Regions from separate parts of the Streptomyces prunicolor genome, predicted to be linked through region 4. Evidence: riboswitches for the same ligand, from Rfam matches in the RefSeq annotation. Region 4 holds a riboswitch; each other region holds the start of a gene.

Region 1 (7,324 bases), 1.7 Mb from region 4:
GCCCGCCACTTCTTCGCCTCGCGATAGCCCTTCGAGGCGGCCTGCCCCTTCTTCGGCTTGCGGCGGGCCACCATGCGGTCGTACCGCGACAGCCTGGCCTGGGCCCGCTTCCCGTGCTGCGGATGCGGGAGGTCGTGGGTGTCGGACGTAGTGGTCGCGGTCTCCTTCACACCCCAATCGACACCGATCACCCGGCCGGTCCCCGGCAGCGTCTGTACCTCGGCGGGGACTACGAACGAGCAGTACCAGTGCCCCAGGCTGTCTTGGTACACGCGGACTGAGGACGGCTCGGCGGGCAGGTCCCTCGACCACACCGGTGACAGGACGATGCCCCCGGCCAGGTGCAGGCGGCCGTGCTTCAGGCGGAAGCCGCGCTTCGTGTAGTTCAGGCTCGGCAGTGCCTCGCGCTTCTTCTTCGGGCGGGGCATTCCCGCCCGCTGCCGCATCGGCAAGCCAGCTTTGATGTCCTTCATTGCCTTGGCTCGGGACTTGCTGAAGTCGCGGATGGTCTGTTGCTGGGGAACCGACGAGCCCTCACGTAGCCACGCCATCGAGATTCGGGCTGTGGTCAGCATCTTGTCGAGCTGTGCCGGGCCGCATGTTGTCTTCTCGCCTGTGACCTTGTTGCGGCCGTGGACCTCGCGGGACGTGGCCACGGATTCGTTCCACACCCACCGGCACCGCGCCCATTCGCCTTCAAGGCCGGAACGGGCGGTGGAAGACATGCGGATGCGGAAGGTGTACCGGGCGTGCCCGGCATCCTCCGCGGCCACCTGTAATGCCGTCATGGCTGCACAGTAGCTATATGGTGGCTGCATGGTCAATTTTAATGTCCGCTTCCCTGACGACCTGCATGCTCGGGTCCGCACTCAAGCGGCTGCCGACCGGCGGTCCATCAACTCCGAGATCCTGTACTTGATCGAGGTCGGGCTCGCTGCCGTCTTGGCGGACGCTGGATCGCCCGGCGGTGATCCGACTACCCCTGCTCTGCTGCCTGAGAAGCCGGATTCATCCTCGGCGTGAATGCAGAGGCATCTCCGGCTAGCCGGTGAAGGCAGGAGCCGTCCGGTTCGTGTCGAGTCGGTGGGGCGTTCCATCCGTATTCTCTGATCATGGCCGCCCCCCTCGCATATGCACTGATCGCCACCGACCTGGACGGAACGCTGCTGCGCGGCGACGACACCCTCTCCGACCGGTCCCGCGCCGTACTGCGGCGGGTGGCGGAGGCCGGTGCCCGGCACCTCGTCGTCACCGGCAGGCCCGCCCCGAGGGTGCGGCCCCTCCTCGACGACCTTGGCTCCAGAGGGCTCGCGGTGTGCGGACAGGGCGCGCAGTTGTACGACGCCGGCGCGGACCGTCTGCTCTGGTCGGTCACCCTGGACCGGGAGTTGGCGGAGACCGCGCTCGGCAAGATCGAGGCGGAGGTGGGCCAGGTGTACGCGGCGGTCGACCAGGACGGCGTGGACGGCCTCACCCTGATCGAGCCCGGCTACCTGATGCCGCACCCCACGCTTCCGGCGGTACGGGTAGGCAGGCGCGACGACTTGTGGTGCGAGCCGATCAGCAAAGTGTTGCTCCGTCACCCGGCCCTGGAGGACGACGAGTTGGCGTCCACGGCGCGCTCGGTGGTCGGTTCCCTGGCCTCGGTCACCATGTCGGGCCCCGGCACCGTCGAACTCCAGCCACTCGGCATCACCAAGGCGACGGGACTGGCCCTGGCTGCCCGCCACTTGGGCCTGACCCCGTCCGACACCATCGCCTTCGGCGACATGCCGAACGACATCCCGATGTTCGACTGGGCAGCGCATGGAGTGGCGATGGCCAACGCTCATCCCGAACTCAAGGCGGTGGCAAACGAGGTGACGTCCTCGAACGAGGACGACGGAATCGCGGCCGTACTGGAAAGACTCTTCAGCTGAAACGAGCCCGTCTTTTAGGGGCGCGGGGCTGTGTCTATTTGCGGCTCCGCCGCGCGGGCGCGACCAGCCACGACGGCGCTGCAGACAAACAACAACCCGTCGTGACTGGCCCAACAGTTTCTAGTAGGCGCCGTACACGTTGTCGATGGACCCATACACGGCCGCCGCGTAGTTACAAGCAGCGGTGATGTTCGCAACCGGGTCATACGGATCAAACGAAGTCCCGGCAACGTGATACGCGTTGAACGTCGGGTCGATCACCTGAAGCAACCCCTTCGACGGCGTACCGGCCGCCGCGTTGGAGTCCCAGTTGTTGATCGCGTACTGGTTACCGGACGACTCACGGATCACGTTCCGGTAGATCCCGTTGTACGTACCCGGAATCCCCTTCTGCGCCATGATCGCGAGCGACTCCCGAATCCACCCGTCAAGGGTGTTGGGGTACCCGGCAAGCGTGGTCGAGGCGGTGGTGGTCGACGTGGTGGCCGCGGACGCGGTGGTCGCACCGACGACAGGCAGCGCGAGGATCGCGACACCGGTACCGGTGAGAACGGCACGGCGGACGAGGCGGGCGCGGCGGGACTGAGCGGATGCAGGCATGACGAGGTTCCTCTCCGTCGCCTGCGAGGTGAGCTGTCGGGTTCGGGCTGGGAGGTGCCCGGCCGCGCCCTTGCGGACGTGACTTAACCCCAAGCCGTTCCGGTCGCGACGACCGGCCCGGCGACTTACCTGGTTCCCCCGCTCCTGCCGTGCGAGAAGTTCGTGACTGGGATGCCGGGCGGCGGCAGGATTCGGCGTTCCGCTCGACAGGCCGGGAAACTATGCGAGAGCACATGTCCGGAACAAGTGGCGGAATCACACCTAACCCCTATTGACCTTGGTCTGAGGCGTATGGGGCACTTGATCCTTTGCGCGAGCCAAGGGTCAACTGTCAAATGCCGTAAGGGAAAACGCGGGCAGACCGGGACACAGGTCACGCACAGAAACGCGTGACCCAACTCACGGGAGGATTAAGAACGGCAAATCGGGCATTCGCCCTCAACTGGCAGTTCTCGGAATCCTTTTCTCCCATGTGCGGTGGAAGATCACTTCTTCGCCCTCGGTGCAGATGACCTCGTTCGAGGTAATAAATTCCGTTTCGTCACAAGTGATCTCCGACCGCGTCCGCACGGTCGTGTCCCACCCCAGCTCCGGCCGGTGCAGCCGGATCGACCAGTCCGACCGGGTGCGCGCCGACAACGGATCCGACTCGTCGATCGTGTACGTCTCCAACGCGTCCTCGGTGAACTCCAGCCCGTCCGGGTACACGCGCGTGCCGCCGTACCGGGGGTCCACCTCCAGCCGCCACTCGCCCTTCGCCACATCCCGTACGACCAGCCGCTCGGGCCGCGGTTCGTCCAGCGTCGCCGGGTAGTTGACCCCGAGCGGCTCAGCCTCCTCCGGCTCCTCGAAGCGAATGTCGCCCGCCAACTCCTGCTCCCGCACGGGGAGTTCGAGCGCGCTGCCCTCCGGGTCCAGCGTGAACCCCGTCGACGACTCCGGCTGCGGCCAGATCCACGGCCAGTACGCCGACGACACCGCGAGCCGGATGCGGTGCCCGGGCGGGAACGCGTGCCCGATGCCGTTCAGCTCGAAGGTCACGTCCTCGGTGGTGCCCGGCGTCCACGGCACCGCCCGGTCCCGCCCGTGCCGCGCCGACAGGTTCAGCACACCCCGGGTGACCAGGGTCGAGGCGCCGTCGGGGGCCACGTCGCACAGCCGGGCGATCACCTGCCCGCGCGGCACCTCGCAGGTCAGCCGCAGCCGCACCCTCGGCCGCCCCAGCACCCACGTCTCGGCCGGTACCTCGAACTCGAAGCACGCGGAGCGCGCATCCTCGTCCCGCTGGTCCGGCGGCAGATCGGCGTCGTTCCCAAAGGGGAAGAAACGGCCCGCGTCCACGCCCGTGTGCATGGGCGAGCGGACGATCACAGGCGCACCCCGGAGGCCGTACGTCGTCGTCTTCACGTGCGGCGAGGGCCACGCGGGCTCGCCGACCCAACGGCCCGGGAGGGTGTCGTAGACCGTGGCCGGCGGGTGGGAGTCGCTGACGTAGGCCCGTAGGAGGGGGTCGGACGTGACGCCGGTGTCCTCGCCCTTCAGCCAGTGGTCCCACCAGCGGAGGGTCTCCTGGAGGAAGCCGATCGCGGGGCCCGGCGGCAGGCCGCGGTCCGGGTACTGGTGGGACCAGGGGCCGATCAGGCCGCGTACGCGGTCCGGCGGGAGGCGTTCGACGAGCCGTAGGACCGTGTCGCGGTACGGGTCGTGCCAGCCGCCCACCGCGAGGACGGCCGCGCTGATCGCGGTGTAGTCCTCGCAGACGCTGCCGTGCTTCCAGTAGTCGTCGCGGATCTGGTGGGCGAGCCAGGTGTGGATGAACGGGTCGATCTGTTCGAGGCGCTTGAGCCACATGTCGCGCCAGATCAGGCCCGCGTACTCGGGGTCCGGCGGGCGGGCCACGAAGGCGAGCATGGTGGCCGCCCAGGCGTGCAGGTCGACCGCGAGGGCCGAACCTCCCATGTAGTGCACGTCGTTGTCATAGCGGTCGTCCGTCGAGCAGACCGTGACGATCGCCTTCAGCGGCTCGGGAGCGAGGGCCGCGATCTGGAGGGAGTTGAAGCCGCCCCAGGAGATGCCGAACATGCCGACCTTGCCGGTGCACCAGGGTTGCGCGGCAAGCCAGTTGACCACTTCCACGCCGTCGGCGAGTTCCTGCGCGTCGTACTCGTCGCCGGGGGCACCCTCACTGTTGCCGTGCCCGCGCACGTCGACCCGGACGGAGGCGTAGCCGTGGCCCGCGTACCAGGGGTGGCGCTGGGCGTCCCGGGGCGCGGTCCAGTCGGTCAGGCGGTACGGGAGGTATTCGAGGAGCGCGGGGACGGGTTCGTCCGTCACCGGGCGCCACACGCGCGCGTAGAGGCGTGTTCCGTCCGTGAGGGGGATGCGGATGTCCTCGCGGGCCGTCTCGTGGGGGAAGGACGTACGGATGCGCATGAGGGGACCCCTGGGTTCAGTGGACCGGATGCATGGTGCGGCGCAGCCACGGCGCCGCGGCCATCACCGCGAGGCCCGCGGCCACCGCGATCGCGCCGTTGACGCCGAAGTAGGCCGGTTTGGAGACGTCGTCGTAGAGCTTCACCGTCTGGGCCTGGATGCCGTTCGCGAGGGCGAGGGACAGGAACCAGAGGGACATGGTCTGGCTGGAGAAGGCGGCCGGGGCGAGCTTCGTGGTGGCCGACATGCCGGAGGTCTCCAGGAGGATGTCGCCGAGCCCCAGCAGGAAGTACGAGCCGACGATCCACCAGGCCGACATGCGGTAGGCGTCGCCGCTGTGCCCGCTGGTCGGCAGGACCATCAGGAGGAAGGACAGGCCGCCGAGTACGACGCCGATCGCGATCTTGTTGGAGGCGTGCGGCTGGCTGCGGCCCATGCGGACCCAGAGGGCTGCGACCACGGGTGCGAGGCCGACCTCGAAGGCACCGAGCGCGCTCGCGTACCAGCTGGCGGGGAAGTCGAAGCCCAGGATGGTCGTCTCGGCGTTCGACGCGGCCAGCAGCATCATCGTCGAATAGGCCTGGAAGAGAATGAAGTTGAAGACCGTGGAGGCCAGGAACAGCACGATGTACGGGCGCAGTCGGCCGCGTTCGGCGGGGGTCACGCGTGGGCTCGTGAACATCACCGTGAAGAAGACGACGGGAGCGATGACCGAGATGACGGTGAGCAGGTCGACGAAGCGGCCCATCGTGAGCCAGCCGGCGAGGGCCAGGCCGGTCGCGAGCACGGCGGCCGCCAGGATTCCTACGACGATGAGCCGCACCGCGCGGCGCAGCGCGTCCGGCGCGAGCGCGAACTCCGCGGTGTTCCTGCGACCGGCCAGGTGACGGCGCCCTGCGACGTACTGGATGAGCCCGAAGGTCATGCCGACCGCGGCCGCCGAGAAGCCCCAGTGCCAGCCCTCGTGGTCGCCGAGCCAGCCGGTGATCAGCGGGCCCGCGAAGGCGCCGATGTTGATCGCCATGTAGTAGAGCGCGAAACCGGCGTCCCGGCGCTCGTCCTCGGTGCGGTAGAGCTTGCCGACCATGGTGGCCACGTTGGGCTTGAGCAGGCCGGTGCCGGCGCTGATCAGGCCGAGGCCCACCCAGGTCATCGTGGCGGTCGGGACCGCCATCGAGTAGTGCCCGCAGGCGATGAGGATGCCGCCCCACAGCACCGCGCGGTACGAGCCGAGGATGCGGTCCGCGAGCCAGCCGCCCGCGACCGAGACGAGATAGACCAGTGTTCCGTAGGCTGCGGACACGGACGCGGCCGTTCCGGACGACATGCCCATGCCGCCGTGCGCGACGGTATCCGCGAAGTAGAGGACGAGGATGGCCTGCATGCCGAGGAACGAGAAGCGCTCCCAGACCTCGAGCCCGGAGAGCGTGAGCAGCCCCTTGGGCTGGCCGAAGAAGGCGTGGTCGTCCTCGGGGGGCGGTTGGTCGTCGGGTTCGGCTTCCAGTGCGGTTCGAGACACCATCCACTACTTCCGCGTAAGTCGATAAATATCCGTTCTTATCAGGTGATCGAAAACATACCGGTCGTGATCCGATACCGCCCCCGCTGGACGGGGTGGGCGGCATGGGTGATCGAAAGCTGACCGGATACGCTGACTTGAGTGATACCAGCGACCTATCGACAATCCGTGTGACCGCCCAGGGACACCAGCAGACAGGAGACCCCTCGTGACCGTCGTCGGGCCGTTCGGGCTGAGCGTGCGGGACCAGGCTCTGGAAGCCGATGTCCAGGCCGGAATGGCGGCAGTCGAGGAGGGTCTGCTCGAAGCCACCAAGAGCGAGGTCCCCTTCATCACGGAGGCCGCCCAGCACCTCGTGCGCGCGGGCGGAAAGCGGTTCAGGCCGCTCCTCGTGATGCTTGCCGCACAGTTCGGTGACCCCTACGCGCCGGGTGTCGTGCCCTCGGCCGTGGTCGTCGAGCTGACCCACCTCGCCACGCTGTACCACGACGACGTCATGGACGAGGCGACCGTACGCCGTGGGGTGGAGAGCGCCAACGTCCGCTGGGGCAACTCGGTCGCTGTCCTCACGGGCGACTTCCTGTTCGCGCGCGCGTCGCACACCCTGGCCGATCTCGGCCCCGAGGCGGTGCGGGTGCAGGCCGAGGCGTTCGAACGCCTCGTCACCGGCCAGATCCTGGAGACCGCCGGCCCCTCCGACGGGCGCGACCCGGTCGAGCACTACCTCGACGTGCTCGGCGGCAAGACCGGCTCCCTGGTCGCGGTCGCCTGCCGCTTCGGCGCGATGATGTCCGGCTGCGACGACACGGTCGTGGACGTCCTCACCCAGTACGGCGAGCGGCTCGGCGTCGCC
Region 2 (7,324 bases), 1.4 Mb from region 4:
CACCCCAACTCCGCGCCCTGCGTCGCCGCGCCTCCCTCACCCTGGAGGTCGCCGCCCGCTCCGCCGGACTCTCGCCCGCTCATCTCTCCCGGCTGGAGACCGGGCTGCGCCAGCCCTCGCTGCCGATGCTGCTCGCGCTGGCCCGTATCTACGGTACGACAGTCTCGGATCTGCTCGGCGAGACGGTCACCGACCGGGAAGCCGTCGTACGCGCCGCCGACATGGAACCGACCTACGCCGGCGGCTGGACGTACTGGCAGGCCGGCGCCCACGGCCGCGGGATGCAGTCGTTGCGCGTGCGCATCCCGCACGGCTCCCAGGGCGACATCGTGCGCGTGCACCCCGGCGAGGAGTGGCTGTACGTCCTCAAGGGCCGGCTACGGCTACGCCTCGGGGACACCGCGCACGTCCTCGCGCCGGGCGACAGCGCGCACTTCGACTCGCTCACCCCGCACCGGCTGGCCGCCGCCGACGAGACCGGTGTCGAGGTCCTGTTCGTCCACACCCTGCTGCAGAGCCCCACGGCCACCCTGTGCCTGGGCCCGATCACCGGAGAGACGCCATGAGCGGCAACAACATCGAGGACAAGTTCCCCCGCGCCCTGTGGGTGCGGCTCATCATCTACATCGCTGTCGGCCACCTCTTCGCGGCCTTCATCTACCTGCTGTTCTCCGTGGGCGCCAAGTAGCCCGCCGCAGCGGCCAGTTCAGTCGTTTCAGCCGAGCAGGCGCTCGCGCAGCCGCTCCCGGGTCTCCGGGGTGATCCCCAACCCCTGCTCCAGATAGGCGTCCACGCCGCCCCAGGTCTCCTCGACGGTCTCGAAGGCCGCTGTCAGATACTCGGCGCGGGCGTCGAAGAGGGGGCTGAGGAGCTCCATCACCTCGGGGGAGTAGGCCGAGGCGGAGGAGCCGCTGCGACGCACCTTGTAGCGGCGGTGCTTCGCGTTCGACTCCAGGTAGTCGGCCACGATCGCCTCGCGCTCCACGCCCACGGCGAGCAGCGTCACGGCTATCGACAGGCCCGCGCGGTCCTTGCCCGCCGCGCAGTGCATCAGCGCGGGAACGCTGTCCTCCGCGAGCGAGTGCAGCACCTGGGAGTGCTCGGCGGTGCGCTCCGTGACGATCGTGCGGTACGAGGTGATCATCCGGTGGGCGCCCTTGCCGTCGCCGAGGATCCCGCGCAGCTGGTCTGTCTCGCCGTCGCGGACCATCTTCCAGAACTCGGAGCCGTCCGCCGGGTCGGACAGCGGCAGATTCACATTGCGCACGCCGGGCAGCTCGACGTCGGGACCCTCCAGCTTCTGGTCCGACGCGTTGCGGAAGTCGAAGATCGTGTGCAGCCCGAGGGAGGTGAGGAACGCCGCGTCCTCGTCGGTCGCGTGCGCCAGATGACCGCTGCGGAACAGCACCCCGTGCCGCACCCGCCGTCCGTCCACCGTCGGCAGCCCGCCCACATCCCGGAAATTGCGCACTCCGGACAACTCCGGCTCGGTCGACGGAATCTGCTGCGTCACGAGGACTCCTCCCACTCGGCCCGACGACGCGGCTCACCGGCGGGCACGCTTCCGACGATACGACATCGATTCCACAGGCTCTGAGTTGTCCACAGGCGTTGCCTCGCAGGCCTCGGCCATTGATGATGTTGCTGCTTGAGTGGACTTGTTCGAATCTGTGAGGGACCTGATGCTGGAGATCGCCGAGAACGGCCGTACGTGGGTGCTGTCGGGCCCCACAAGCAGCTACGCCGTCCATCTCACCGAGCACGACGAGCTGCTCCACCTGCACTGGGGCCCGGTGATCGCGCTCGCCGACGCCGAGGAACTCGCCGCCCGCCCGCTGCCCGTGGGCTCCTCCTTCGAGTCCCCGCTCGACGGACGCGAGGAGTACCCCGTCGAGGGCGGCCCCCGCTTCGCACGCCCAGCCCTGTCCGTGCGCACGCCCGAGCGTCGCGGCACGGAGTGGACCTTCGAGCGGTACGACACCGAGGGCGACGAACTGCGGCTCCGGTTCCGGGACACCGGCCTCGCGATCACGTTGCACTACCGGACGCGCGGCGACGTCGTAGAGCGCTGGACGACCCTCGACAACGAGGGGGACGAGGCGCTGGAGCTGCTGCGCGCCGACTCCGCCGTGTGGACGTTGCCCGAGCGGGAGGGGTGGCGGCTGTCGCAGTTGCACGGGCGGTGGGCCGCCGAGTCGCGGCTGGTGCGTTCCGACCTCACCTACGGTGAGAAGGTCATCGGCAGCCGGCGCGGACACACCGGGCACCAGCATCTGCCCTGGGTCGCGCTCGACCTCGACGCCACCGAGGAGCGCGGCGAGGTCTACGGCTGCGCCCTCGGCTGGTCGGGGTCCTGGCGGATCGCCGTGGCCCAACTCCCGGACGCGCGCGTGCAGATCGGCGGCGGCGCCGGGTACGACGACTCCGGGCTGCTCCTCCTGGCGCCGGGGGAGTCCTTCACGACCCCCGTCTTCGCCGGACTGTGGAGCGACGCCGGCTTCGGCGGCGCCAGCCGCACCTGGCACGACTACCAGCGGACGTATGTCATCCCGGACGCGGACCAGGACCGGCCGGTGCTCTACAACTCCTGGGAGGCCACGCAGTTCGACATCTCCGAGGAGCAGCAGGGCGTGCTCGCGCGGCGCGCGGCGGCGGCCGGGGTCGAGCTGTTCGTGGTCGACGACGGCTGGTTCGGGAAGCGCACCAGCGACCGCGCCGGACTGGGCGACTGGACCCCGAACCCGGACCGCTTCCCCGGCGGCCTCAAGCCGCTCGCCGACTACGTGCACGCGCTCGGCATGCAGTTCGGTATCTGGGTCGAGCCCGAAATGGTCAATCCGGACAGCGATCTGTACCGCGCGCATCCCGACTGGGTGCAGTTCCAACCCGGACGAAAGCGGACGGAGTTCCGCAATCAGCTCGTGCTGAACCTGGCTCGCGAGGATGTCCAGGAATACCTCTGGGAGCGGCTCGACACGCTCCTCACGAGCGCCCCCATCGACTACGTGAAGTGGGACTTCAACCGCTGCTTCACGGATGCCGGCTGGCCCGGTGACGCCTATCCGCAGCGCCTCTGGGTCGACCATGTGCGCGCCCTGTACGCCCTGTTCGACCGGTTGCGGGCGGCCCACCCGGGCGTCGCCTTCGAGTCCTGCTCCGGTGGTGGCGGCCGGATCGACCTCGGCATCATGAGCCGTACGGACCAGGTGTGGACCTCGGACAACACCGACCCGCTCGACCGGCTCGCCATCCAGCACGGCTTCAGCCAGATCCACCCCGCGCGCGTGATGGCCGCCTGGGTCACCGACAGCCCGAACACTCAGCTCAACGACCGGGTCAGCAGCCTGCGTTTCCGGTTCGTGAGCGCCATGGCCGGGGTGCTCGGGGTGGGCGGCGACCTCTCGGAGTGGACCGAGGAGGAGCTCGCCGAGGCCCGCCGTTGGGTGGACCTCTACAAGGAGATCAGGCCTCTCGTGCAGCACGGCGACCTCCACCGGCTGCGCCCGCCGAGCGGCGGACTCAGTGCCGTGCAGTACGTGCGCGGCGACGAGACCGTCGTCCTCGCCCTGCTCCAGGCGCAGCACTACGGTGAGCCGCTGCCGGCGCTGCGGCTGCGCGGGCTCGACCCGACAGCTTCGTACGAATGCCTCGAAACGGGTGAAGTACACCGGGGGGCCGTGCTGTTGCACCACGGGTTGCGCACCGGGCTGCGCGGTGACCTTGATGCGACGGTTCTCCGGCTGCGTCGCATCTGAGCGCTCTGTCCTAATTGCAGCCTTCGTTCCAACTCGCTCTGGAATAAGGGGACCTGAGGGGCGTGTACGTGAGCAGCGTCATATTCGTGACCGTGGGTCGTTGGTCATGTTCACGTAATTGACGTGCTTTTGCAGGGGAATTGAGGAGTCGAGGCCCGGGGAATTCACGGAGGGTGACTGTGAATTCCCACAGGCAATCACAAGAAACGCAAATCCGTGGAACCTCCTGCTTGTCCCTTTGCGTCTTCCTCGCTTACGTTCGCCACCAATCCGGACGGACGCCCAATCCTGCCGCCGACCGGACTCCGTACTCACCCACCCGTACGCGGCAGGAGCGGGGGACCCACAGGTAAGACGCCTGTTCCGGTCTCCGGAACGGGCTTGGGGTTAAGTCGCGACCAGCGCGCGGCCGGGCATCTCCAGCTCGCACCCGACAGCTCACCTCGCAGGCGCCGGAGAGGAATTCGTCATGCCCGCGAAGGGTAAGCACCGCCGCCCGAAGGCCCAGCGCCTCACCCGCTCGATAGCCGTAGCCGGAACCGGCGGTGCCGCGCTCGCCCTTCCGCTCGTGGGGGCTGCAGGCGCTCATGCCGCCCCTTCGACTTCCGCTCCGGAAAAGGCAGTTCAGTCCGTTCCGGCGGTTGAGAAGGCGGCGACGGAGAAGGCGGCGACCGCGAAAACCGCGGGCGTCAAGACGTATTCGGTGAAGGCGGGCGACTGGCTCGCGAAGATCGCCGAGGAGCAGGATGTCACCGGCGGTTGGAAGAAGATCTACCAGGACAACCGCGAGGTCATCGGTGGGGACCCGTCGCTGATCCACCCGGGCCTGAAGCTCTCCCTCGGCAAGAAGGCCTCGACGGGCGGGACGGACACCGGCACTTCGTCCAAGTCGTCCGGTACTTCGTCTTCTTCGTCCTCGTCGTCCTCTGCTTCTTCTTCTTCTTCTTCTTCGTCGAAGAGCAGCTCGGCCGCGCAGAGCGACAACAGCACCAGTACCTCCACCGGTTACACGCTCCCTGTGACCGGCGGCACCATCGGCACCGGCTATCACGTCGCGGGCAGCATGTGGTCCAGCGGCTATCACACCGGCGTCGACTTCGTCGTCCCGACCGGTACCACCGTCAAGGCGGTCGCCGCGGGCACGGTCGTCTCGGCGGCCTACGACGGCGCCTACGGCAACGAGGTCGTCATCCGGCACGCGGACGGCGAGTACTCGCAGTACGCCCACATGTCGCAGCTGTCGGTCTCGGCCGGCCAGACGGTGACCGAGGGCCAGCAGATCGGCCTCTCCGGCGCGACCGGCAACGTGACCGGCCCGCACCTGCACTTCGAGATCCGGACCACGCCGTACTACGGCTCGGACGTGGACCCGGTCGCCTACCTGCGCTCGCACGGCGTCACCGTCGGCTGACACCGGAGCCCGGAGCCTGGCGCCGGGCAGTTCCGGGGTCAACGCCCCTGATCAGAGGGTTATTCCGACTTTGGACAACCCTTTACAAGTGGCTTATATCACCGCCCGTCAACCCCTAAATACGATCGCGTAGGTCACAGCTCAGGGTGAATTATGGTTGCCGTGGCTAACGATTCGAAGAGTGACAACAGATCAGTGATCGGGTCGTACGTGGCGGTGGGGGACAGCTTCACCGAGGGCGTCGGCGATCCTGGGCCCGACGGGGCGATGGTCGGCTGGGCCGACCGGTTCGCGGTACTGCTCGCGGACCGGCGGCCCGAGGGCGACTTCGAGTACGCCAATCTCGCGGTGCGCGGGAAGCTGCTCGACCAGATCGTGGCCGACCAGCTCACCCGGGCCAAGGAGATCGGGCCCGACCTGGTCACCCTGGCCGCGGGCGGCAACGACATCATCCGTCCGGGCACCGACCCCGACGAGGTCGCCGAGCGCTTCGAACGCGCGGTCGCCGACCTCACCGCCGCCGTCGGCACCGTCATGGTGACGACCGGCTTCGACACCCGCGGCGTGCCCGTGCTCAAGCATCTGCGCGGCAAGATCGCCACCTACAACGGACATGTGCGGGCCATCGCCGACCGCTACGGCTGTCCGGTGCTCGACCTGTGGTCCCTCAAGACGGTCCAGGACCGGCGGGCCTGGGACGGCGACCGGCTCCACCTCTCTCCCGAGGGGCACACGCGCGTGGCACTCCGCGCCGGCCAGGTCCTCGGCGTCGAGGTCCCGGCCGACCCGGACCAGCCCTGGCCCCCGCTGCCGCCGCGCGGCACGCTCGACGTCCGGCGCGACGATGTGCACTGGGCGCGCGAGTACCTGGTGCCGTGGATCGGGCGCCGACTGCGGGGCGAGTCCTCGGGGGACCACGTGGAGGCGAAGGGCGCGCTGTCTCCGGACGACATCAAGATGCGGATCGAGCGGGTGGCCTGACGGGGCGACGCGCCGATAGGGCGACGCGGTAACGGGGTGACAGGTGCGGAGCTGCCCCCTCGGAGAGGCGGCATTTTTCGGAAGGCGTCTCCTCGAAGAGGCGGCTTTTGAAGGGACGGCTCAGGGAGCGGCCAACGCCGCCCGCTCCAGGCCCAGTTCCCGTGCCAGCGCCTCGTCGACCCACTCCAGGGCCCGCGTCCGCGACACCGTGCCCCCGTAGGCGGTCATCTGTACGGCGAGCCCGTCGAGGAGGGCTGTCAGGCGCAGGGCGGTGGTGGCCGGGTCCGGGCAGTGGAACTCGCCCACGGTCACTCCCTCGGCGATGACCTCGGAGAGGGCCTGCTTCCACTGGCGGTCGAGATCGCGGGTGACGTCCAGGAGGGCGGGTTCGCGCAGTGCCGCCGCCCAGCCCTCGATCCACAGCCGCCAGCCCTTGGCCTGCCCGGTCGGCGCGTACCAGCGCAGCGCGGCCCGCAGTCGGCGCAGCGCGGTCGTACGGCGGCCGAGCAGCTTGCGCAGATGGGCGAGGTCGTCCTCGGCGGCGAACGTGAACGCGGCGGCGACCAGTTTCTCCTTGGTCGAGAAGTGATAGAGCACCAGCGCGTTGCTCACCCCGAGCGCCGAGGCCACGTCGGCGATCCTGACCGCCGCGACCCCTCGCGCCTCGATCTGTTCGACGGCGGCCCGCAGCAACTCCGCCCGCCGCTCCGCCACGCCCAACCGCACTCTCGCCACGCGGTCACCCTAAGCCGTTGCCCATAGGGGCGTTGTCCCGTAGGTCACCGGTACCAGCCGAACCGTTCCGCGATGACCGGGAGCCGCTCCGCGACGATGGCGTGCGCGGCGGCGCGCGGTGTGGTGCCGTCTGCGTCCGCGCGGGCCAGCATCCGGTCGATCAGGGCACGCATCGAACGCCGGGTGTGGGCGAACGCCTCGTCCGCGTCCGCGCCGATGTCGCCGAACAGGGTCCACCACCACCAGGCGTTCGTCCCGGAGTTCACGACCACGTCCGGCAGCACGGTGACCCCACGCGCGGAGAGCAGCTCCTCAGCCTCAGGTAGTACGGGCATGTTGGCCGCCTCGACGATCCAGCGGGCGGTGATCCCCTGCTGGTTCGTGGTGTCGATCGCGTACGACACCGCCGCCGGAACCAGCACCTCCGCCGCTACGGACAGCC
Region 3 (7,324 bases), 2.9 Mb from region 4:
GGGAAAGGGAGTTGCTGCACGAGCTGTGGCTGCGGCGGGAGGTGGCGCGGCCCGCGCTGGACTTCGCGGCGCGGCGGACGGCGCCGCCGGTACCGGTGGTGGTGCCGCCGTGGCCGCCGGTGTACGGGTCGTACGGGACTCCCCTGTACAACCCGTACCGGTCATAGCTCCAAGGACAGCTACGCCGACGCCTGCGTGAGGCGGGCGATCTCCGCGTCCGTCAGCTCCAGTTCGGCCACGCCCAGCAGTGCGGGGAGTTGCTCGACCGTGCGGGCGGAGGCGATCGGGGCCGCGACCGTGGGCTGGGCGGCGAGCCAGGCGAGGGCCACCGTGGCGACCGGGGCGTCATGGGCCTGGGCGACCTCGTCGAGGGCGGTCAGCACCTGCTGGCCGCGCTCCGATTCGAGGTACTGCGCCGCGCGCCCGGCCCGCGGGCTGTCGACCGTCGTACCGGGGCGGTACTTGCCGGTGAGGAAGCCGGCCGCCAGCGAGAAGTAGGGGAGGGCCGACAGTCCGCCGCGTTCGGCGACGTCCCGCAGCTCGCCCTCGTAGGTGTCGCGCGAGACCAGGTTGTAGTGGGGCTGGATGGCGACATAGCGCGCCAGGCCCTCGCGGTCGGAGAAGTCGAGGGACGCCTGGAGTCGCTCCGGCGAGATGTTGGAGGCGGCGATGTGCCGCACCTTGCCCGCCTTGACCAGTTCGTCGAGCGTGCCGACGATCTCCTCGACCGGCACTTCCTCCTTGTCGAAGTGCGGGTAGTACAGGTCGATGTAGTCGGTGCCCAGGCGGCGCAGGGAGGCGTCGGCCGCGGCCTTGATGTTGGCGGCGGACAGACCGAGGTAGTCGGGGTGCTGGCTGACCTTGGTGGCGATCACGACGTCGGCACGGTTGCCGCGGGACTTGAGCCACTTGCCGATGACGGTCTCGGACTCACCGCCCTTGTTGCCCTCGATCCACGCCGTGTACGAGTCGGCGGTGTCGACGAAGTTGCCCCCGGCGGCGGTGTAGGCGTCGAGCACGGCGAAGGAGGCCGCCTCGTCGGCGGTCCAGCCGAAGACGTTGCCGCCGAGGTTCAGCGGGAAGATTTCAAGGTCGGACCGGCCCAGCTTGCGAAGAGAAGTCATGCTCCACGTCAACCGCCGGACCGGAACCGGATATTCCAGACCCTTGAGGCCCTTAAGGGTTGAGGCCCTTGCTGCGCAGCCAGGGCGCCGGGTCGCTCGCGGTGGCGGCGCCGTTGATGTGCACCTCCAGGTGGAGGTGCGGTCCGGTCACGTTGCCGGTGGCACCCACGCGGCCGATGACCTCACCGGTGGAGACCTTCTGCCCGACGCTGACGTTGATCGAGGACTGGTGGCAGAACCACAGCTCGGTGCCGTCGTCGAGGGTGAGGATCGTGCGGTACCCGTACGACCCTGCCCAGCCCGCCTCGGTGACCGTGCCGCTGTGGATCGCCTTGATCAGCGTGCCGGTGGGAGCGGCGAAGTCGAGACCCGTGTGGTACCCGGAGGACCACATCGAGCCGGCCTGGCCGAAGGTGCCGGTGATCGTGTACGAGCCGACCGGCAGCGTGTACTGCTTGGCCAGCGCGGCGAGCTTCGCGGCCTCGGCCTTCTTCTTGGCGGCGGCCTCCGCGGCCTTCTTCGCGTCGGCGGCCTTCTTCGCCGCGTCCTTCTCGGCCTTGGCGGCGGCGTCGTCGACCTGCTTGGCGACGGCGGCCTCGACGGCCGCCTTCGACTTGCCGTCGACCTGGAGCTGCTGCAACTCGGCCTGCTCCATGATCCGGTTGCGCAGCAACTCGCCCGCGTCCGAGGCGCCCTTGGCGGTCTCGGTCCTGCTGACGCCGACGCTGCTGAGCGCGGTCGCGGAACCCTTGGGGGTGCTGGAGGAGTCGTCCAGCAGATGACCCACGGAGGGCAGGTCGGGCATGGAGATCGAGACCGGCGGCTTGCCGGTGTTGGCGCTCGCCATACCGCCCGCGCTGACGGCGGCTATGACACCGACGCCCAGGACGGTGGAGCTGCGGGCGAATCCCCCGCCACCACGCTGCTTGGCGACACGGTGCTTGCCGCGGTTGGGAGCAACGGTCTCCGCGCTGGGATTCCACTCCTCCCAGGGGCCCTCGTCGGGGCGGTAACCGCCGTAGACGACAGGGGCTTCTGGGGCAGCCTGGTTGGACGCCACGTGGGCGTGCTCCTTTCCTTCCTTCTCGCCTACCGGGTTAGCTGACGGGTTCGGAGCAGGAAGGTCTCCTACGCGCGTAAACCGGCCGTGTTTCCACGGCAGTCGACGAGCGATTCACCCCAAGTGGTGGTTCCCCGGTTCCCTTTCAGGATTCGGCGCGTGCGCACGGAGCCATCTCTAGTGACGGCTGGGACGACCGCGCTGCGTTATCGAACGTTAATAGACACGGGCGCCCGTTTCCAAGCTGTTCGGCTTGATCATTAACCTTTCCTTGCTGGACGAACGGCCCACCACCGGCGAAAAACGGGCGAGTTGGCCAAGTCTCAGGATTCCCACAGGTATTGACGGTGTATCAGTTGTTATGCGGAGGGCGCTCGACCGGTCACGGCCCGTGATATCCGGTCAGGGATGGCGTACGGCGATCATCGCCATGTCGTCCGTCATCCAGCCCCCGGAGTACCGGCGCGCCTCCCTGGCGAGGATGCCGAGCAACGCCGCGGGGGTACGGAAGGTCCGGCCGGCCAGCCGCTCCCCGGGGTCGTAGAAGACACCGCGGGAGTCGCGCGCCTCGGACAGGCCGTCGGTGTACACGAGGAGGGTGGCCCCGCCCGGGAACGCGAACTCCTCGGCGCGGTCGGGCCAGACCCCCAACTCGCCCATTCCCAGGGGCAGTGCGGGCTCCTGGACCTGCAACGTGCTTACGGTGCCGTCCTCGTGCAGGAGCAGCGGCGGCGGGTGTCCCCGGTCGACGATCCGTACGACGCCGTCGCCGTGCGGGAGTTCGGCGAGGACGGCCGTGGTGAACCCCTCGAACGCGTCGAGCCCGTCGCGCCGGGTGCCCTCGCGCGCCAGCGCCCGCTCCAGCCGCTGCGCGACCGCCTCCAGGGTGGCCTCCTGCTCGGCGGCCTCCCGGAACGCCCCGATGACCACGGCGACGGCGGCGACCGCGCCCATGCCCTTGCCGCGCACATCGCCGACGACCAGCCGTACGCCGTGCGGGGTGTCCTGCACCGCGTACAGGTCGCCACCGATGAACGCGCCCTCCTGCGCCGCCTCGTACCGTGCCGCGATCTCGAACCCGCCGATCCGCTCGGCCGGTTCGGGCAGTACGGCCCGCTGGGCGGCCTCGGCGATCTCGCGCGCGGAGGCGAGCTGTTCGCTGCCGCGGCGGACCAGGACGTTGATCAGGACGGCCAGGACGGCGACCGTCGCGACGGTGGCCGCCTCGGTGATCGCGCCGGTGTGAAGGACTATGCCGAGCCTGAGGTGGATCGCGAGGACGACGGCGACGGAGGCCAGGCCGGTGAGCACGGTGCCGCGCCGCGAGTAGAGCGGGGCGGCGACCAGCGGGGCAGCGGTGAAGAACGGGGCCGCGGTGAAGTCCTGCGGGGTGAGGTAGTCGTAGAACGCCCCGCCGATCAGCAGCAGCGCGGGGAGTCGGCGGACGACGGCGCGGGCGTACGAGATCCGCCGGCCCTCGCCCTCGGGGTGGGGTGCCGGGTAGGCGCCGAGGCCGGGGTCGGGCGTGGGATCGCCGGGGAGGCGCCCGCCGGCTCGCACGTACGGACCCTCCTCCACGCGTCCAGGTTTCCCCGGGCGGGGGCGGACGGCGAGTGGTGTGGGCCGACCGGATGAAGAGGCCGGAGGTGGCCCGGAGGCAAAGGTGGTGAAGGAGGCCCCGCGGATGGCGTATGGTTGGGAACACAACGGCGCGGGGTGGAGCAGCTCGGTAGCTCGCTGGGCTCATAACCCAGAGGTCGCAGGTTCAAATCCTGTCCCCGCTACTCAAGGCCGAAGGCCGGAATCCAGAAATGGGTTCCGGCCTTCGGTGTTTCCGGCTGACTTCGATCAGCGGTGTTCTCGGTGACTTCAGTCCGCGGTGTTCCCGGCGTGCGTGAGGGTCTCCCAGGAGACGAAGAGGTCGTCGCTGCCGGCCGGCCGGGTGGACTCGGCGAGCTTGTGCGCGGCGGGCACCTTCACGCCGAGCCGGCCCTCCAGGTGGTTGACGGCGACCTCCAGGTCGGGGCCCATGTTCCGGTCGACCTTGCCGCCGCACAGCCAGGCGGGCGCGGGCTCGCCGAGCTGGTAGCGGGCGTGGAATTCGAGGGCCGCTTTGAGCCGGTCCTTGACCCCGTCGTAGAGGTCGACGCCCTGGTGCCAGGCGGTCTCGGCGATGTGCGCGGTCGCGGCCAGCGAATACCCGACGTGCTTGAAGTTTCGGCACGTCTCCTGCGCGACGCCGTCCTTGAAGGTCGTCTGCTTGAACCAGTACGTCGTCAGCTTCTGCGGTGTGGTGAGCTTCGAACCCACCGGGGTGAGCGGCACCTTGCCGTCCTTGGCGAGGTAGAAGTAGGCGGGCACGCGGTCGCGGAAGCGTTTGACGGCCGCGTCGAAGGCCTTGTGGTCGTCGAGGAACACGGCGATGCCGATCGCCGCGTCCGTCATCGCGAGGTCCCAGTTGCCGTTGTAGTCCGGGAGGTCCTTGGTGACTTCCGGCTCGTAGGCGGTACGCAGCATCGTCCCGAAGCGCTTGACCCGGTCCGCCGGCCACCCCGCGCCGGGCGCGTACCGCACGATCTCCGCCGCCCGCACCCAGGTCGAACCGGCCCACGCGGTCTGCAGTCCGGCGTCGTCGGAGGTGTGCTCCTTCATCTTCGCCGACCAGTCGTCCATGATCTCCCGCGCCTTCAGCGCGTGATGCTGCTTCCCGGTGATGCTGAACAGCAGCGCCTGCGTGTACGCCGCGATCGCGTCCTCGCGCTCCTCGACACAGCCGTGCGCGGCCTTGCCGTTCCAGGGGCAGTCGACGTCCGCGTACGGCTTCGCCGTGTACTTGTACGACCCGTACTTGCTGTCCCGCATCCCGAAGTACGCCTTCAGCCAGGGCTGTTTGCCGGCGGTGACGTTCTTGCGTACGGCGTCCAGCTGGGCCTTGCTGACGAGTACCCCGGGGTGCGTGAACGCGGCGCTTGCGGGGAGTGCCCGGGCCATGGTTCGCGTGCCGGTGTCCGCCGTTCCGCACGAGGCGAGTAGTCCTACGGCTACGGACGCGCCCAGCAAGGTGATGGCGTGCCGCCGGCCCACTGACCTCATGTGTCCTACCTCCGCGTTGTCCGCACCGGTTCTTTGTGAGCGTGACCTGGTGGGGAGTGGGGCGCAGGATTTGATGGGCCGGTCGGGGAGCCCGGGGGGGAGGTAGGTGTCCCGAAAAAGTGTGACACTTTTCGCGGAAGTGTCACACTTTTCTGGGGTAGGTGTCCCGGGTCAGCCCAGCAGATGGCGGTTCGGCACCTTCGCCCGCTCCTCGTACTCCGGAAGTACGACCACCGAAACCCCCCGCGCCGCCAACATCCCGCTCCCGTCCGCCCCCTCCACGAACGTGTCCGGCTCGCGCCAAGCGGTCACCACCCGCCGCACGCCCGCGTCGAGGATGAGGCGGGCGCAGGGCTTGGGGCGGGAGGCGCGGTGGGTGCAGGGTTCGAGGCTCGTGTAGACCGTGGCCGTGGGGAGGCGCGGGTCTGCCGAGTCGATCTTCGCCAGGGCCGCCTCCTCCGCGTGGACCACCGGGTCACCCGCCTCACGGGAGTGGCCCCGGGACAACTCCGTGCCGTCCTCCCCCACCACCACCGCGCCGACGCTGAACGCCGTCTCCGAGGGCGGGCAGTCGGCGGCCAGGTCGCAGGCGAGGGCGAGCCAGTGGTGGTCGGCGGCGGAGGGGAGGTCTCCGGTGCCGGGGGCGGTGGGTTCGTAGCGCATGAGGACGACGTCCTCGATGGGGCGGGTCTCGACGAGGCGGAGGCGGCCCGGCTGGTACGTGCCCGGGCCGAAGAGGCGGGGGGCCTTGTCGTCGCCCACGAAGAGGGGGGACAGGACCAGGTGGAGTTCGTCGGCCAGGCCCTGTTGGAGGAGTTGGGTGTGGATCGTGCCGCCGCCCTCGACCATCAGGCGGTCAACTCCCCTTACCGCGTGCAGGTGTTGAAGTAGCGCGCGCCAGTCGAGATCGGGGCCGAGGGCGACGACGTCCGCGGCGAGACCCAGCCCGCGCGCTCGCTCCGCGCCCTTGTCCGTCGTATAGACGAGCTTCTCGCCGCCCGTGTGCCAGAAGTTGGCCGTCGGGTCCAGGTCGCCGGAGGCGGTGACCGTGACCTTGAGGGGGTACTCCGGCTTGCCTGCGGCGACTCGACCGGCCCTGAGCTGAGGGGAGTTGACCAGGAGGCGGGGGTTGTCCGCGCGGATCGTGCCGGCGCCGATGAGGATCGCGTCCACGGACGCCCGGACCTCGTCGACGCGGTCGAAGTCGGCCGGGCTGGAGAGGAGCAGCCGGTCGGGGCCGGTGTCGTCGAGGTAGCCGTCGAGGGAGACGGCGGCGGACAGCAGGACGTAGGGGACGTACGGGTGGGGCATCGACGCGCTCCCGGTCATTGCTCGTGGGGATGGCGGGGCTTGGTTCAAGTTTGAAACAAACCTACACTGGGGGCATGACGACTCGCTGGCTCACCGCCGAGGAGCAACGCGCCTGGCGCGCGTACATCGCCGCGACGCACCTCCTGGAGGACGCGATCGACCGGCAGCTCCAGCAGGAGGCCGGCATGCCCCACCTGTACTACTCCATCCTCGCCAACCTCTCCGAGGTGCCGGACCGCCGACTGCGGATGACCGACCTCGCCGAGAAGTCGAAGATCACCCGAAGCCGGCTGACGTACGCCGTGACCCGGCTGGAGAAGGACGGGCTGGTCCGGCGGGAGGGGTGTCCCTCGGACAAGCGGGGCAGCACCGCGATCCTGACCGACGCGGGGATGGACGTCCTGGAGCGTACGGCGCCGGGTCATGTCGAGACCGTACGGGCCGCGATCTTCGATCACCTCACCCCGGAGCAGGTGGGGCAGCTGGAGGAGATCAGCGCGGGGATCGCGCGGGCCCTGGAGGAGCCGCAGGACGTTCCGTGGCGCCGCCGCTCCACCCCTTCATGTTCGTGACCCGTCACACAAATCTGTTGCTTCAAATTTAAAACATGAGGTAGTCTCCGTGATCGTGGATGTGTTTCAAAACTGAAGCACATCCGCGTACCTGCCGCCGGACCACGGAGACCCGCATGCCCGACTTGCCCGCCGCCACCCCGCGTGCCCGCGTCCGGGTACCG
Region 4 (7,324 bases):
GGTCGGTGCCGAACTTCTTTGCCACCGCGGCCAGTTCGGTCGAGACCAGCTTGCGCAGCTCGGTGTCCGACTCCAGGATGCGGGTCAACTCCGCGATCTCCGCGCGGAGTCGCTCCATCTCCGACTCCAGCTCGATCCGGTCGAACCGGGTCAGGCGGCGCAGCGGGGTGTCCAGGATGTACTGCGTCTGGATGTCCGACAGGGAGAAGCGCTCCATCAGGCTCTGCTTCGCCTGCCCCGAGTTGTCGCTGGAGCGGATGATCCGGATGACCTCATCGATGTCGATGAGCGCGGTGAGCAGGCCCTCCACCAGGTGGAGGCGGTCGCGCCGCTTGGTGCGGCGGAACTCGCTGCGTCGCCGTACGACGTTGAAGCGGTGGTCGAGATAGACCTCCAGGAGTTCCTTGAGGCCCAGCGTGAGGGGCTGGCCGTCCACCAGGGCGACGTTGTTGATGCCGAAGGACTCCTCCATCGGCGTCAGTTTGTAGAGCTGCTCCAGGACCGCTTCCGGTACGAAGCCGTTCTTGATCTCGATGACCAGGCGCAGGCCGTGCGCGCGGTCGGTGAGGTCTTTGACGTCGGCGATGCCCTGGAGCTTCTTCGCGCCGACCAGGTCCTTGATCTTGGCGATCACCTTCTCGGGGCCTACGGAGAAGGGCAGTTCGGTGACGATGATGCCCTTGCGGCGTGCCGTCACGTTGTCCACGGCGACCGTGGCGCGGATTTTGAAGGTGCCGCGGCCGGTCTCGTACGCGTCCCGGATGCCGGTGAGGCCGACGATCCGGCCGCCCGTGGGCAGGTCGGGGCCGGGGACGTGCCGCATCAGGGTGTCCAGGTCCGCGTTCGGGTAGCGGATCAAGTGGCGGGCGGCGGCGATGACTTCGCCCAGGTTGTGCGGCGGCATGTTGGTGGCCATGCCGACGGCGATGCCCGACGAGCCGTTCACCAGGAGGTTCGGGAAGGCGGCGGGCAGGGCCACCGGCTCCTGCTCCTGGCCGTCGTAGTTCGGGGTGAAGTCGACCGTGTCCTCGTCGATCGACTCGGTCATCAGGTTGGCGGCCTCGGACGGACGGCACTCGGTGTACCGCATGGCGGCCGGCGGGTCGTCGTTGCCCAGCGAGCCGAAGTTGCCGTGGCCGTCGGCCAGCGGGACGCGCATGGAGAAGGGCTGGGCCATGCGCACCAGGGCGTCGTAGATCGACGCGTCGCCGTGCGGGTGCAGCTTGCCCATGACCTCGCCGACGACACGCGCGCACTTCACATAGCCGCGGTCGGGGCGCAGGCCCATCTCGTCCATCTGGTAGACGATCCGTCGGTGGACCGGCTTCAGGCCGTCCCGGGCGTCCGGCAGGGCTCGGGAGTAGATGACCGAGTACGCGTACTCAAGGTAGGAGCCCTGCATCTCGTCGACGACGTCGATGTCGAGAATCCGCTCCTCGAACGAGTCGTCGGGCGGCGGGGTCTTCGTGCTGCGGCGGGCCATCGCTGCCGGCTCCTCTTTTCTGGTCGCTCGCCTGGGGGTCGCTCCCCTTCGGCTCACTCTTGCTGAAGCGTGAACGGGGTCTTGACGTGAACCATTGTGGACCGCGGCACTGACAACGCGGACCAGGACCCGGCGTTGGCCGCTCGGCTCCGTCACCGACGGCTGCCGCGTGAGTCCACGTGTGCGACTGCCCGCAGGCTACGCGATCTCGCTCTGGGCGTACGTCCGCCGGGAACTTCGCCGACGGTCCGCACGCTTGCATACAGTGGCGGGACGAGCAGGATTTCTGCGGTTCCAGCCAGATAATCCGCGATCGAAGGGACGTACATGCCCATGGGTCACACGGCCACCGCCGAGGCAGGATCCGGCGGTCTGACAGCGACCGAACACCGCTTGGCCAACGGTCTGCGCGTGGTGCTCTCCGAGGACCACCTGACCCCGGTCGCGGCGGTGTGCCTCTGGTACGACGTCGGTTCCCGTCACGAGGTCAAGGGGCGTACCGGCCTGGCTCACCTCTTCGAGCACCTGATGTTCCAGGGCTCCGGACAGGTGAAGGGCAACGGCCACTTCGAACTGGTGCAGGGCGCGGGCGGTTCGCTCAACGGCACCACCAGCTTCGAGCGCACCAACTACTTCGAGACCATGCCCACCCACCAGTTGGAGCTCGCCCTCTGGCTGGAGGCCGACCGCATGGGCTCCCTGCTGGCCGCCCTGGACGACGAGTCCATGGAGAACCAGCGGGACGTCGTCAAGAACGAGCGCCGCCAGCGCTACGACAACGTGCCCTACGGGACGGCGTTCGAGAAGCTGACCGCCCTCGCCTACCCGGAGGGCCACCCCTACCACCACACGCCCATCGGCTCGATGGCGGACCTGGACGCGGCCACCCTGGAGGACGCGCGCGCGTTCTTCCGCACCTACTACGCGCCCAACAACGCCGTCCTGTCCGTGGTCGGCGACATCGACCCCGAGCAGACGCTCGCCTGGATCGAGAAGTACTTCGGGTCCATCGCCTCGCACGACGGCAAGCCCACACCCCGTGACGGCGCGCTGCCCGACACGATGGGCGGCGAGCTGCGCGAGGTCGTCGTGGAAGAGGTCCCGGCCCGCGCCTTGATGTGCGCCTACCGGCTCCCGGAGGACGGCACGCGCGCGTCCGACGCGGCCGACCTCGCCCTCACCATCCTGGGCGGCGGCGAGTCCTCGCTCCTCTACAACCGCCTTGTACGGCGCGACCGTACGGCCGTCGCCGCCGGCTTCGGTCTGCTGCGGCTGGCAGGGGCGCCCTCCCTGGGGTGGCTGGACGTCAAGACGTCAGGTGACGTCGAGGTGCCGGTCATCGAGGCCGCCATCGACGAGGAGCTCGCCCGGTTCGCCGCGGAGGGCCCCACGGCCGAGGAAATGGAGCGCGCCCAGGCCCAGTTGGAGCGCGAGTGGCTGGACCGGCTCGGCACGGTCGCGGGCCGCGCGGACGAACTGTGCCGGTACGCCGTCCTGTTCGGCGACCCGCAGCTCGCCCTGACCGCCGTACAGCGCGTCCTGGACGTGACGGCGGAGGAGGTGCAGGAGGTCGCCAAGGCCCGCCTGCGCCCCGACAACCGCGCGGTGCTCGTCTACGAGCCCATCGCGGACGAGGATGCCGACGAGGACGACGAAGCGGCGGCCGAGGCCGGCGACGAGAACGAGGAGGCGGCCAAGTGACCGAGCTCGCCACGATGGAATTCCACCCGCAGCCCCAGGCCGGCGAGGCCAGGCCGTGGGCCTTCCCGGCCCCGGAGCGCGGGACGCTCGGCAACGGCCTGACCGTGCTGCGCTGCCACCGCCCCGGCCAGCAGGTCGTCGCCGTCGAGGTGCTCCTGGACGCACCCCTGGAGGCCGAACCGGCCGGCCTGGACGGTGTCGCCACGATCACCGCGCGGGCCTTCTCCGAGGGCACCGACAAGCACTCCGCCGAGGAGTTCGCCGCCGAGCTGGAGCGCTCCGGCGCCACCCTCGACGCGCACGCCGACCACCCCGGACTGCGCCTGAGCCTGGAGGTACCGGCCTCACGGCTGGCCAAGGGCCTCGGCCTGCTGTCCGACGCGCTGCGGGCGCCCGCCTTCGCGGACAGCGAGGTCGAGCGGCTGGTCCGTAACCGCCTCGACGAGATCCCGCACGAGACGGCCAACCCGTCCCGCCGCGCGGCCAAGGAGCTCTCCAAGGAGCTGTTCCCGGTGACCTCGCGCATGTCGCGTCCGCGCCAGGGCACCGAGGAGACCGTCCAGAAGATCGACTCCGGGGCCGTACGCGCCTTCTACGAGCGGCACGTCCGCCCCGCCACGGCCACCGTCGTGGTCGTCGGCGACCTCACCGGCATCGACCTGGACGCGCTGCTCGCCGACACCCTGGGCTCGTGGACGGGCTCCACCGCACAGCCGCGTCCCGTGCCGCCGGTCACCGCCGACGACACCGGGCGGGTCGTGATCGTGCACCGTCCCGGCGCCGTCCAGACCCAGCTGCTCATCGGCCGGGTCGGATCCGACCGGCACGACCGCGTGTGGCCCGCCCAGGTGCTCGGCACGTACTGCCTCGGCGGCACCCTCACCTCACGCCTGGACCGCGTCCTGCGCGAGGAGAAGGGCTACACCTACGGTGTGCGGGCGTTCGGCCAGGTGCTGCGGTCGGCACCCGACGGCACGGGTGCCTCGATGCTCGCCATCAGCGGCTCCGTGGACACCCCGAACACCGGTCCCGCGCTGGACGACCTGTGGACGGTGCTCCGCAAGCTCGCCGAGGGCGGACTCACCGACGCCGAGCGGGACATCGCCGTACAGAACCTCGTCGGGGTGGCGCCGCTCAAGTACGAGACCGCCGCGGCCGTCGCGAGCACGCTGGCCGACCAGGTCGAGCAGCACCTGCCCGACGACTACCAGGCGACGCTGTACCAGCAGCTCGCCGCGACCGGCACCGTGGAGGCCACCGCGGCGGTCGTGAACGCCTTCCCGGTGGACCGTCTGGTGACGATCCTCGTCGGCGACGCGGAGCAGATCAAGGAGCCCGTGGAGGCTCTCGGTATCGGCGAAGTGACCGTCGTCGCGGCCGAGTAGACGACCAGTAGCGAGCCGAAGAGCGGCACGCGCGCGCGTGGGGGCCCTGGTGACTGAAGAGTCATCAGGGCCTCTTAATGTCCGAATTGGGGGAGAGGTTGCCTGTCTGCCCTGTGGCATGTGCAACAAATTCCGTGATCCGTTTGGGGATTGAAAGTGGCCCCCCTTAGCGTCGGTCCGGCTGTCCGTCAGGCACCGCGCCGCACTCGCGGCACCGGACAGTCATCGCCGAGTCCCCGTACGGCGCGAGCCAGGGGAGCCGGGGACCCACGTCCCTGGGGTGAATCGGACGCCCGCGCGCACAGCGAGGGGGTCCGTAGGAGACCTTCCTGCTCCGAACCCGTCAGCTAACCCGGTAGGCGAGAAGGAAGGAAAGGACCAGCCACTCCATGGCGTTCACCCGCGCCACCGGGAAGCACCGTCGCCCGAGCCGGACCCACCGCACCACCGTTCGTGTCGCGAGTGTCGCGGCCCTCACCACCACCGGCGTCGTCGGCACCCTCGCCGGTGCCCCCGCGTTCGCCGCGGAGCCCGCCCCCGAACAGACCGGCCTCACCCCCGTCGTCGCGATGGGCGATTCCGTGGCCGAGAAGATCGACGCCCAGGCCGTCGCCCAGGAGCAGGCCGCCGCCGAAACCCTGGCCAAGGAGACCGCCCGGGCCAAGGCCGCCGCGCAGGCCAAGGCGGAGCGCGAGGCCGAGGTACGTGCCGCCCGCGCCGCCGAGCGCAAGAGGCTCAACACCTTCGTCGCACCGGTCACCGGCTCGTACGTCTCCACCGGCTACAAGACCGGCGGTTCCCTCTGGTCCTCCGGTGTCCACACCGGCATCGACTTCCACGCCTCGACCGGCACCTCCGTGCACGCGGTCGGCTCCGGCACCGTCGTCGAGGCCGGCTGGGGAGGCTCGTACGGCAATGAGGTCGTGATCAAGATGGCCGACGGCATGTACACCATGTACGGCCACCTGTCGTCCATCGGAGTCTCCGTCGGCCAGACGGTCACCCCGGGCCAGCAGATAGGCCTCTCCGGGGCGACCGGCAACGTCACCGGACCGCACCTCCACTTCGAGGCCCGCACGACCGCCGAGTACGGCTCGGACGTCGACCCCGTCGCCTACCTCCGCAAGCACGGCGTGAACGTCTGACGACTCACCGCCGCACTTCCCGAAGCCCTGGCCCATCCGGCCGGGGCTTTCGGCCTTTCCAGGGCCCATCTGTCCAAAAAATATGCATGGATTCCGGTCCGCCATCGGAAATTCCCGCTGATTGCAATAGAGTCACGGAACACACGTCAATCGTCGACGTTTCACGGGGATTAAGGCGGAGGTCGGACATGCGTATTCCGGCGCACTCGGTATGCACGGCGATCCGGGACGACATCGTCGCCGGTGTCTACGAGCGCGGCAGCCGGCTCACGGAGGAACTCCTCGCGCGCCGGTACGGCGTCTCGCGCGTCCCCGTCCGGGAGGCCCTGCGCACGCTGGAGGCCGAGGGGTTCGTGGTGACCCGGCGGCACGCGGGCGCGTGCGTCGCGGAACCGACCGAGCAGGAGGCCGCCGACCTGCTGGAGATGCGGATGCTGCTGGAGCCGCTCGGCGCCTCGCGGGCCGCCCAGCGGCGCACCGAGGCTCACCTGAAGGTGCTGCGCGGCCTCGTCAGGCTGGGCCAGGAGCGCGCCAGGAGGGGCAACAGCGAGGATCTGCGCTCCCTGGGCAGCTGGTTCCACGAGACGCTGGCCCAGGCCTCCGGGAGCCCCGCGCTGACCTCGATGCTGACCCAGCTGCGGCACAAGATCGCCTGGATGTACGCGGTGGACGTACCGGCCAACCCCGTGGAGTCCTGGGCCGAGCACGGCGCCATCGTGGACGCGGTGGCGCGCGGCGACAGCGAGCGAGCGCGGGCGATCACCGCCCTGCACACCGAGCGCGCGGGCACCGCGCACCGGCTGCGCTTTCCCGGCGGGGCGAACGGCGCGAACGGCACGGACCGTGTGAGGACTTCGCAACCTCCCGTAAACATGTCCGGCCTGCGGCATTAACACGGGCACCGTATACAAAGAGGAGATAATTCGCGGGGGATTATTTCTGCTGCCCGTAAGTGGAATTGCGAAGGGCTCGCCCGGTAATTCGGACGAGCCCTTCGAGGTTGTGTGCAGTGTTTTGCGGCGAAAAGCACCGCAACCATCAATTGAGGAACCCCTGCGGCGCGCAACCGCCTCCGCGAGAGCGGCGCCGGTCTAGGCGCAAAGAAGGGGATACCTCAGACGGTCTCGGGGAGTTCCTCAAGACCTTCGGCGACCAGCTTCGCCAAGCGGTCGAGGGCCGCGTCCGCGCCCTCGGCGTCCGACGCGAGGACGATCTCCTCGCCGCCCTGGGCGCCCAGGCCCAGAACCGCGAGCATGGAGGCCGCGTTGACGGGGTTGCCGTCGGCCTTGGCGATCGTCACGGGGATACCCGAGGCCGTGGTGGCCCGGACGAAGATGGAGGCGGGGCGGGCGTGAAGGCCCTCCGCCCAGCCGACGTTGACGCGGCGCTCAGCCATGTGATGCTGCCCTTCAGAGTCTCAGGGTTGTCTAGACCAGTTTCCCACACGTGAAGCGAGCCCGGAGCGGCCCTGTGGACCGTCCGGAGCGAGTCGTCGGACCGCGGCCTCGGCCCGACTTCCCCATGCTGCTTTCTCCCCCAGACTGCCTCGCGCCGTTGTCAGACGCGAGCCGTACGCTGGGGCCCATGCAGACCTCGTCGGACCGGCACGA

What was found. A riboswitch is a leader RNA that binds a small molecule or an ion and turns the genes downstream of it on or off. The one in region 4 is predicted to bind cyclic di-AMP.
Positions count from the first base shown of each region.
Region 1: it holds a riboswitch for cyclic di-AMP, as region 4 does, so the genes downstream of both, OG588_RS29465 (transglycosylase SLT domain-containing protein) here and OG588_RS37165 (M23 family metallopeptidase) in region 4, are expected to answer to the same signal.
Region 2: it holds a riboswitch for cyclic di-AMP, as region 4 does, so the genes downstream of both, OG588_RS42935 (peptidoglycan DD-metalloendopeptidase family protein) here and OG588_RS37165 (M23 family metallopeptidase) in region 4, are expected to answer to the same signal.
Region 3: it holds a riboswitch for cyclic di-AMP, as region 4 does, so the genes downstream of both, OG588_RS23700 (M23 family metallopeptidase) here and OG588_RS37165 (M23 family metallopeptidase) in region 4, are expected to answer to the same signal.

Region 1 covers NZ_CP108676.1:6,411,387-6,418,710, forward strand. Annotated here, with positions in the region: gene OG588_RS29450 (RNA-guided endonuclease InsQ/TnpB family protein) at 1-818, opposite strand, end outside; gene OG588_RS29455 (TA system antitoxin ParD family protein) at 817-1,023, shown strand; gene OG588_RS29460 (HAD family hydrolase) at 1,113-1,919, shown strand; gene OG588_RS29465 (transglycosylase SLT domain-containing protein) at 2,040-2,519, opposite strand; cyclic di-AMP (ydaO/yuaA leader) riboswitch at 2,525-2,726, opposite strand; gene OG588_RS29470 (CocE/NonD family hydrolase) at 2,958-4,952, opposite strand; gene OG588_RS29475 (peptide MFS transporter) at 4,969-6,474, opposite strand; gene OG588_RS29480 (polyprenyl synthetase family protein) at 6,680-7,324, shown strand, end outside.
Region 2 covers NZ_CP108676.1:9,467,279-9,474,602, forward strand. Annotated here, with positions in the region: gene OG588_RS42915 (helix-turn-helix domain-containing protein) at 1-566, shown strand, start outside; gene OG588_RS42920 (DUF6126 family protein) at 563-688, shown strand; gene OG588_RS42925 (tyrosine-protein phosphatase) at 716-1,513, opposite strand; gene OG588_RS42930 (alpha-galactosidase) at 1,683-3,755, shown strand; cyclic di-AMP (ydaO/yuaA leader) riboswitch at 4,058-4,220, shown strand; gene OG588_RS42935 (peptidoglycan DD-metalloendopeptidase family protein) at 4,225-5,166, shown strand; gene OG588_RS42940 (SGNH/GDSL hydrolase family protein) at 5,362-6,147, shown strand; gene OG588_RS42945 (TetR/AcrR family transcriptional regulator) at 6,268-6,882, opposite strand; gene OG588_RS42950 (Glu/Leu/Phe/Val dehydrogenase dimerization domain-containing protein) at 6,927-7,324, opposite strand, start outside.
Region 3 covers NZ_CP108676.1:5,186,488-5,193,811, forward strand. Annotated here, with positions in the region: gene OG588_RS23690 (PrsW family intramembrane metalloprotease) at 1-167, shown strand, start outside; gene OG588_RS23695 (aldo/keto reductase) at 180-1,124, opposite strand; gene OG588_RS23700 (M23 family metallopeptidase) at 1,177-2,184, opposite strand; cyclic di-AMP (ydaO/yuaA leader) riboswitch at 2,196-2,352, opposite strand; gene OG588_RS23705 (PP2C family protein-serine/threonine phosphatase) at 2,587-3,744, opposite strand; tRNA gene OG588_RS23710 (tRNA-Met) at 3,895-3,968, shown strand; gene OG588_RS23715 (alginate lyase family protein) at 4,054-5,277, opposite strand; gene OG588_RS23720 (dihydrofolate reductase family protein) at 5,449-6,588, opposite strand; gene OG588_RS23725 (MarR family winged helix-turn-helix transcriptional regulator) at 6,663-7,160, shown strand; gene ribA (GTP cyclohydrolase II) at 7,277-7,324, shown strand, end outside.
Region 4 covers NZ_CP108676.1:8,087,995-8,095,318, forward strand. Annotated here, with positions in the region: gene OG588_RS37150 (DNA topoisomerase (ATP-hydrolyzing) subunit A) at 1-1,483, opposite strand, end outside; gene OG588_RS37155 (M16 family metallopeptidase) at 1,811-3,184, shown strand; gene OG588_RS37160 (pitrilysin family protein) at 3,181-4,569, shown strand; cyclic di-AMP (ydaO/yuaA leader) riboswitch at 4,786-4,945, shown strand; gene OG588_RS37165 (M23 family metallopeptidase) at 4,959-5,714, shown strand; gene OG588_RS37170 (GntR family transcriptional regulator) at 5,903-6,607, shown strand; gene OG588_RS37175 (HPr family phosphocarrier protein) at 6,829-7,110, opposite strand; gene OG588_RS37180 (GNAT family N-acetyltransferase) at 7,299-7,324, shown strand, end outside.